2 regions of the Psychroserpens sp. Hel_I_66 genome follow, and region 2 is predicted to be linked to the other one. Evidence: riboswitches for the same ligand, from Rfam matches in the RefSeq annotation. Region 2 holds a riboswitch; the other holds the start of a gene.
The links. A riboswitch is a leader RNA that binds a small molecule or an ion and turns the genes downstream of it on or off. The one in region 2 is predicted to bind thiamine pyrophosphate.
Positions count from the first base shown of each region.

Region 1: another riboswitch for thiamine pyrophosphate. It lies ahead of GQ40_RS14535 (TonB-dependent receptor domain-containing protein); the one in region 2 lies ahead of GQ40_RS04555 (NAD(P)H-binding protein).

Region 1 covers NZ_JUGU01000001.1:3,279,588-3,284,022, reverse strand. The annotation lists gene GQ40_RS14535 (TonB-dependent receptor domain-containing protein) at 52-2,283, opposite strand; TPP riboswitch at 2,364-2,454, opposite strand; gene arfB (alternative ribosome rescue aminoacyl-tRNA hydrolase ArfB) at 2,510-2,917, opposite strand; gene GQ40_RS14525 (DUF4301 family protein) at 2,926-4,435, opposite strand, start outside.
Region 2 covers NZ_JUGU01000001.1:998,106-1,002,540, reverse strand. The annotation lists gene GQ40_RS04565 (NAD(P)H-dependent oxidoreductase) at 1-372, shown strand, start outside; gene GQ40_RS04560 (EamA family transporter) at 450-1,352, opposite strand; TPP riboswitch at 1,605-1,699, shown strand; gene GQ40_RS04555 (NAD(P)H-binding protein) at 1,894-2,556, shown strand; gene GQ40_RS04550 (NADP-dependent oxidoreductase) at 2,567-3,565, shown strand; gene GQ40_RS04545 (type 1 glutamine amidotransferase domain-containing protein) at 3,648-4,325, shown strand.

The sequences.
Region 1 (4,435 bases), 2.3 Mb from region 2:
TTTGGATTTTATCTCTTTCTGAGTTGAGATTTCTGCCTGTGCAGGAATTGGTTAGAACTTTAAAGTGACACCAACCAAAAAGTTAGTCGTTGCCTGCGGATAAAAACCTGCAAAGTATCCTGTTGTGGTTCCAGTTGGGCTTGTATCATCTGCAAAATCGAACGATCCAAAATAACCGTTAGACACATACTTTTCATTAAATATATTATTTACCAATCCTGAAAATACAACCGATTCAAAAATAGATTTTGTGTTCCACTCGTAAGTAATATTTAAATCATTTACAAAATAGCTTTCTAATTTAGAGTCTGGGTTTTCGGTATTTCCCATAAATTGCTCGCCAACAAATTTGCTTAAAAGCGAAACCTGAAACCCTTCTTTTGGCTGAAACACGAAGGCGTTGGCTGCAATGAATTCCGGAGAAAAAGAAATATCTGTTTTTCCTAAATTTAAAAGTTCTCCGTTTACAGACTCGAACGTTTGTTTATTCTTGTTTGAGCTTATTGTAAAATTTGGTTGTACAGAAAATTTATTTGTAATTGCCACAGCTGCATCCACTTCTATACCTAAACGGTAACTGTCTCCATTATTAGTTCTAATTGGATCTCCCGTAGTATCAATTTGACCTGTGAGCACCAATTGCTCGTTGTAAAGCATGTAATATCCATTAACATTTAACCTAAACTTTTGGGTGTTGTGTCTCCAGCCTAACTCAAAATCATTAAGTTGTTCTGGTTTCACGGTTGCGTTGTTTTCAAAATCGCTTCGGTTGGGCTCTCTGTTGGCTCTTGCGTAAGAGAAATACAAACTGTTATTGGTGTTTAATGTATAGGTTATTCCTGCCTTTGGATTGAAAAAATTATAGTTTTCATCTACATTAAAAGGCACTCTATCTGAAGTTAGACCAGATGTTTTATAATCTACCAAACGCATTTGTAAATCACCATACAAGCTTACTTTATCATTAAGCCTATAGGTTGCTTTTGTAAAGAAACTCAAATCTGTTTTCTTCCCGTTTCCTTCATAATAACGGTCCCTTATTTCACTATTACTGGCAAATTCTGCCCAGATGATTTCTCCAAAATGGTCTCCATCGTAGAAACTGTAGGAACTTCCGAAGATAATGTCTACTTCATTATTTTTATAATTGGCGTTTGCATTGATTACGTAAAAATCATTGTCTAACCATCTTCGTCTAATTAAATCGGTCGTTTCAACGGTTTCACCACCAATCTCCAAAGGTGTCAAATCGTAATCTGCAAAATCCTCGTCTTCTCTATATTGCTCAAAATAACCTCTTCCGTAGGTGTAGTTCAATCCAATATTTGTGGACCATCTGTTATTGTATCGTTGGTTCCAGTGTAATTGATAATGGTCTTGGTTGTAATTATCAACTTCGTTGTCATAAAAGCGCGTATTGCCATCTGCATCTGTATAAATTCCAGATGGATTAAATGTACGATCCTCTTTTAATGTTTGTGCATCGATACCATTCCAGGCTTGGTAAGTAACTTCTTTTCCGCCAAAAGTGATGGCTTTGATCAATGTGTTATCGTCAATATATGAGCCCTGTAAAAAGTAAGATTTTAAATCTGTTCTTGCTCTATCAATATATCCATCTGAGGAAATATTGGACAATCGACCAGCGATTTCTATATGGTCATTAAGCAATCCTGTACTGAATTTTATGGTGTGCTTTCGGGTATTATAACTTCCGAAGGAATTAGAAATCTCTCCGTTAGATTCTTTGGAAACCGCATCGGTCAAGACATTAATACTGGCACCAAAAGCACCAGATCCATTGGTTGATGTACCAACACCACGTTGCAATTGTAAACTTTCTACGGAAGATGCAAAATCACCAAGATTCACCCAAAACGTGCCTAAAGATTCGGCATCGTTGTAAGGTATACCATTAATGGTCACATTTGTGGATTGTGCATTGATACCACGCACCCGAATACCTGTATAACCCACTCCTGCACCAGCATCTGTAGTTGTGACGACAGATGGGAGATAATTTAAAAGAACAGGAATATCTTGTCCTAAATTACGTTTTGCCAATTCCTTTTTTGTGACGTTGGTGTGGGTAATTGGTGATGTAGCTTCTACTCTTACTGCTTTGACTAGAACTTCGTCTAGTTTTTCGGTTTTGGTAGAATCTTGCTGTTTTTCTTGAGCAAAACTTAACATACAGCTCAAGATTAAAAATGTAAAAATAAATTGTTTTTTGAGACTTCTCGACTCTGCTCGAAGTGACAGTTTTTTGAATAAAATTTTCATTACGACTATAAATTTATAATCGAATAAAAAGAGGTAATTATTCTTAGTTAATAATTAGTTTATGTGATGCTAAAACAAGTTTAGCATTACGTTATATTTCCTTAGCAGCATTACCTGCCCAGGTTCAATGGGTATGATCTCAGCCGATAATAGGCACCCCTTTTTTGAGAACTGTGCAAAGATAAAATAGATTTTTCGTTTGCCAATTGATAATTGATTATTTTTTTTAATTGATTTCTGGAGGTTTTCTATTTGCTTTTTTTTCTGAAGTTTTGCGTTTGTTCGTCAAACGTTTTCTAACCACAGCTCTTGGGATTTTGGTGGGAATACGATCTTTTTCCTCTATTAAATTCTCTTTAATCAAGTCTAAAAAGCGTTGGATAACTATTGACTTATTTTTGTGCTGACTTCTACTTTCTCCACATTGTAAAATGAGAATATTTTCTTTTGTTAGCCGAGATTGCAAATTCGTTTTGAGGAGCTCTTTCTGGCCATCATCTAAAAATTGTGAGTTGTCTAAATCAAATGTAAGTTCTGCTTTAGATGATGTTTTATTAACGTGCTGTCCTCCTGCTCCAGAGCTTCTAACGAACTTAAAACTCAACTCATTTAAAATGGCTACTTCATCAAACATGACATTTTTTACTTTATTTGATGTGGTGCTTTTAGTAAATCATTCACCGTCTTTACAGGATTGAAAGTAATTAGAGGTACCTCAACAAATATCGTATTCCAGTTTGCCATGCTACCGTTCCATAATCCAGGAAGTTCTAGGGCTTTTATATCTTTTCCTGTTTTTGTTTTCATGGTAATGAACGCTGCTTTTTGATCTACAAACTTTTTTAAGTCGTATTTTTCGCCTTTATGGTTTTTGATTCCGCAGACTAAATCTACAGGATTAAAATGTGTAGCTCCAGTTAATATTTCCTTTTGGCGCTTGCTTTTTTTGTTGATTTGGGCAGACTCGATAATTTGAAGTGAGATATTCCCGCTTTCGTCCTTAACCCAAAAAGGACCTCCTCCAGGTTCGCCTTCGTTTTTTACCATTCCGCAGACTCGAATAGGGCGATTTAATTTTTCAGCTAAATATTCTATTTGATACTTACGTGAGTATTTTTCGAACTCGAGGCTAATTCTTACATTTAATTTATTCACCAAAAACTTAGCTATCTCTATACTCTTTTCTTCGGAAATCTCGCCTATATCAAGAATTTTAAGATAATTAAAAGCCATCTCCTGAACCTCTAAAAGAATACCTGCCAAAACTTTTTTGTATTTGGCAACCTCTTCTTTATATTTTTTCGTAACCACATTATCAATGTTTTTGATAAACACGATATCTGCATTTAAATCATTAAGATTTTCTATGAGTGCGCCATGACCAGAGGGTCTAAAATGGAGTGACCCATCATCTTCTCTAAAAGGTTTGTTTTTTGAGTTTACCGATATGGTATCTGTAGACTCTTTTTGGTAAGAAAACGAAATATCAAATTTGCAACCTGTTTTATCTTCTACATGTTTTTCAATTCTTTTAAACTCTTCATCAAATATGTGACTGTGTTTTTCAGAAATTGTAAAATGTAATTTTGCTGCTTTTGTATTTGAAGCATATAATGCAGATTCATACAAATGTTCCTCAAAAGCAGTAGAAATCACCTGATTTTTATATTCATGAAAAGGAAGCAACCCTTTTGGAGAATTACCGTAGTTTAATTTATCACTATCCAACATGGTTTGAACAAACCTAAGACCTTGCTCATTAATAGTTCTGTCTTCAAAGTTTGGATACATATCCTGCAATCTATTGACTACAATGTGGTAAAAAGGAAATTTCTCTAATCCCACAAAAAAGATAGACAGATCTTTGTTTTTGGTCTTGTTAATATATGAGTTTATACTTCCTTTTTCTATAATATATTCCTCCAAAAAAGTGAACAAAAACTTAAACATCCTAGTTGCAGCACCAGATGCAGGAACAAATTTTAAAATAGATATGTTGTCCCGTTTATCATTAAACTTAGAAATGTAATTGTCTTCTTCTTTGTTTGATAGTTTTAATATTCCGTTATCTATTGTAGCTTCTGAAACCAGATTTGCAAAAGGTAATCCGTTCTCAAACAAATTGATTTGTTGTTCAACTTTTTTAACGGTT
Region 2 (4,435 bases):
CGGATCAATTATATGTTTGATTTGACCAATGAGATTCGAGGTTTTAAAAACGAAGGCTGGGAGAATTATAGGCAACAACTATTAAATACATATCCACAGCAAGACCCAGAAGAGAACTTTAAACATGCTTCAAAGCAAGCGTATATTGCTTTAGGTATGGCAATGGTCGCAGCAGCTTACGAAAAAGTAGATTGCACACCTATGGAAGGTTTTAGCGCAGATAAAGTAGATGAGATTTTAGAATTAAGAGAGAAAGGATTGCGAAGTGCTGTTTTACTGCCAATAGGTTACAGAGCACCAGAAGACGATTGGTTAGTCGATTTGGTCAAGGTTAGAAAACCAACTGAAGATTTAATAACTGAATTGAAATAATTTAGCCAAAATTTACAAGAAAAAGCTGATGCATTATAAAATGTGTTGGCTTTTTTATATCTACAAAATCAAATTTATTATTTTGGGATATCCCTTTTTCGAGAGGTTATAAAATAGACACCAGTCAATAAAACAGCAGCAGCAACAATAGACTGTGTGCTTAAAGTCTCATCCAACACATACCATCCCAAAATCATCGCTACAATGGGATTCACGTAGGCTGATGTTGAAACTTTTTCCGTAGAAACTTGCTTTAAAAGATAATTAAAGGCGGTAAATGCGCCAATGCTCCCAAAAGTAATTAAAGCCAACATAGCCAATTGTACTTTAGGGCTCCAGGTTGAAGGCGAACTCCACTCCTCGCCTAAAGATAAACTCGTTATAGCCAATAAAATACTGGCAATTGCCATTTGATACCCAGTACTCACCAGGTAATTTTTTGGTACATCTGCTTTGGCAACAAAAACGCTAGCAAAGCTCCAGCCCAATACACAAGTGAAAATCATAAATATACCTAAAAGTGTTTCTTCATTTGTTACTAATTCTTGCTGGCTTACCAATAGGTACATTCCAACAACGCCAAGGGCAACACCAATTAGTGATTTCGGTTTCATCTTTTTATTATCCATCAATCGCATAAGCAATAGCACAAATAGTGGCTGTGTTGATGCCAGTAAGGCACCAAACCCACTATCTACATATTTTAATGCCCAAACGAAAACACCATTTCCATACACTAAAAATAAAAACCCAACTAACGTAGAATTTAGCAGTTGCTTTTTTGTGATCTTAAGACTGTACTTAAGGGATTTTGCAATACCAAAAATTAAAACACTTGCAATAGAAAATCTAACTGCAGCCAAAAATAATGGTGGTAACTCAGTAACCGAGATTTTATTAAGTAAATACGTAGAACCCCAAATTAAGTAAATAGCAACAAAAGCTATGATAATTAAGGTTTTAGTCGTTGGCTTTTGCATATTTGGTTTAACACTATCTATTTTAATATAGATGATTTAAATCTGGGCAAATATACTTTATAATTACATGTCAAATTTTTAAAATGGAAATCATTTTAAAGTATTAAAATTTCGGAAGTCATTAAGAAAAGAGACATTGGCCATTTATAATCTTTATGCATATTATTTTGATAAATAGTGTAACCTATAATTTCTCGAATGCCAAAGATTTGTTAAAGATTTTACTATTTTGTGATTTATAACTATCTTTAAATATCAAGATTGGGGTGCTTAAGTTAAACAGCTGAAAATATACCCATTGAACTTCGTAGGATAATGCCAACTGAAGGAATCATGATACTAAAGGGAATTAAGATACAATATCTTTTAATTCCCTTTATTCATTATAACTTTTGGTTGCTTTTAAATTGTCTTAACGTTATTTTTATATGTTTCAGTTTATAGCATTTCATTTACCTATTAATCTACCTCTATTTCTTTGATGCCTTAAAAAGGATATAGCTTCTTTGTACTATTTAGTAATGCTAGAGTATAAATTTATATGAACAAAACAGCAATTATATTAGGAGCCACAGGACTTACGGGAAGCTGTGTGCTAAAAAAACTAAGTGTTGACGACCGTTACAGTTCTATAAAACTGTTTTCAAGGTCTAAAATTAAAGATGTATATCCTAAAGTATCACAGTACATAGGAGACCTTTTAAATATTGAGCAATTTAAAGATGAATTTACTGCAGATGAAGTGTTTTGCTGTATAGGCACAACCAAAGCAAAAACTCCAAATAAAGAACTTTACAAAAAGATTGATTGTGGGATTCCTGTAGCTGCTGCAGCGCTTGCTAAAAAAAATGGAATACACACCTTTCTAGTAATATCTGCTTTAGGAGCTGACGCATCAAGTAGCACGTTTTACACTAAAATCAAAGGTCAAATGGAAGAAGGTGTTTTGGATGAACTTATTGAATTCACTTATATTTTAAGACCATCACTAATTGGTGGTGATAGAGACGAAAAAAGAACGTTGGAAAAGATTGGTTTATCGGTTTTAAAATTAGTTCAGCCATTATTTTTTGGACCACTTAGGGCCTACAAAATCAATGAGGCAGAAACTATAGCCAATACCATGATTTATTTAGCCAATACAAAAGAAAAAAATGCGGTTGTCGTGACTTCACAACAAATTAATACGTTAGGAAAAAATTAAAATCAAACACATGATACATACTATTTTATTAAAACATAGACCAAAAGGAAAGCCCTCAATTTCAGATTTTGAATTCATAAAAGAAGATAAAGAGCTTACAATTACAGACGGTGAAATGCTCTTAGAAACGCTTTACGTTTCAGTAGATCCTTATTTAAGAGGAAGAATGAGCGACGCAAAATCGTATGTGGAACCTTTTGAATTGGATAAACCTATTCATTCTGGTATTATCGCTAAAGTAATTGAATCTAAAAATGAAAAATTCAGTGAAGGTGATTACGTATCTGGAAGATTAGATTGGAAAACAAAACAAGTTTCAAAAGGTGAAGAACTTCATAAAGTAGATCCATCAAAAGCAGATTTAAGTGCCTATTTGGGTATTTTAGGTATGACAGGTTTAACAGCCTATTTAGGTTTAACCGAAATTGGAAAGCCCAAAGAAGGAGAAACATTAGTGGTCTCTGGTGCTGCAGGAGCTGTGGGTAGTGTTGTTGGACAAATTGGAAAAATTCTTGGATTAAGAGTCATTGGCATTGCAGGAACAGATGAAAAAATAGACATGCTAAAATCTAAATTTGGCTTTGATGCAGGTATCAATTACAAAACAACTAACGATATGAAAGCTGCCATAAAAGAAGCAGCACCAAATGGTGTTGATGTCTATTTTGACAATGTTGGAGGTGAAATTTCTGATGCTGTATTATTCAACATCAACAAATTTGCGAGAACAATTAATTGTGGTGCCATTGCGGTTTACAATAATACAGAGGTTCCAACTAGTGTTAGTGTTCGTCCGTTTTTAATTAAGAACAGCGCATTGATGCAAGGATTTATTGTTTCTAATTTTGAAGATAAATTTCCAGATGCCATCAAACAACTATCCACATGGCTTGGAGATGGAAAACTAACTTATTCTGAAACTATTGTTGAGGGATTTGAGAATATTCCGCAGGCATTTATTGATTTATTCGACGGAAAAAACAAAGGAAAAATGGTAGTTAAGGTTTAACTACTCTTGTAATAATAAAAAAGAGATTATCCCTTCTGAAATAATTTCAGAAGAAGAAAAACAAACAAAAAAACATAAAACAATGAACGTATTATTCGTACTAACATCTCACGACAAACTAGGAGATACAGGCAAAAAAACAGGATTTTGGGTAGAGGAATTCGCAAACCCGTATTACACACTTTTAGATAAAGGCGCACATATCACTATTGCAACACCAAAAGGTGGTAAAGCACCAATTGACCCAAGTAGCGATTCACCAGATGCAGCTACAGACGCTACAAAACGTTTTGACAAAGACGAAGAAGCTCAAAAACGTATTGAAAACACAAAAGTTCTTGCAAATATGAATCCAGACGATTTTGATGCAGTATTTTATCCAGGTGGTCACGGTCCGTTATGGGATTTGGCAGAAGATTCAAAATCTATTGCTCTTATTGAGAATTTCAATAGACAAAATAAACCAGTTGCTTTTGTGTGTCATGCACCAGCAGCATTGAAAAATGTGAAAGACACAGATGGTAATCCATTAGTGAAAGGTAAAAAAGTAACTGGATTTACAAATTCTGAAGAAGAAGCAGTCGGTCTAAAAGATGTTGTTCCTTTTTTGGTAGAAGATATGCTTAAAAACAATGGAGGCATCTATTCTAAAAAAGAAGATTGGGCGGTTTATGCTCTAAAAGATGGAAATCTTATTACCGGACAAAACCCAGCATCATCAGAGAAAGTTGCTGAAATGCTTTTGGATAGTTTAAAATAGACTAAAAATAATATCATTTCTAAAGCCCGTAAAATTTAAAGTTTCGGGCTTTTTATTTTATATAGTTTGAGGTTTTGTGAATTATAAAAATGTCAGAAGATCTCAAAACA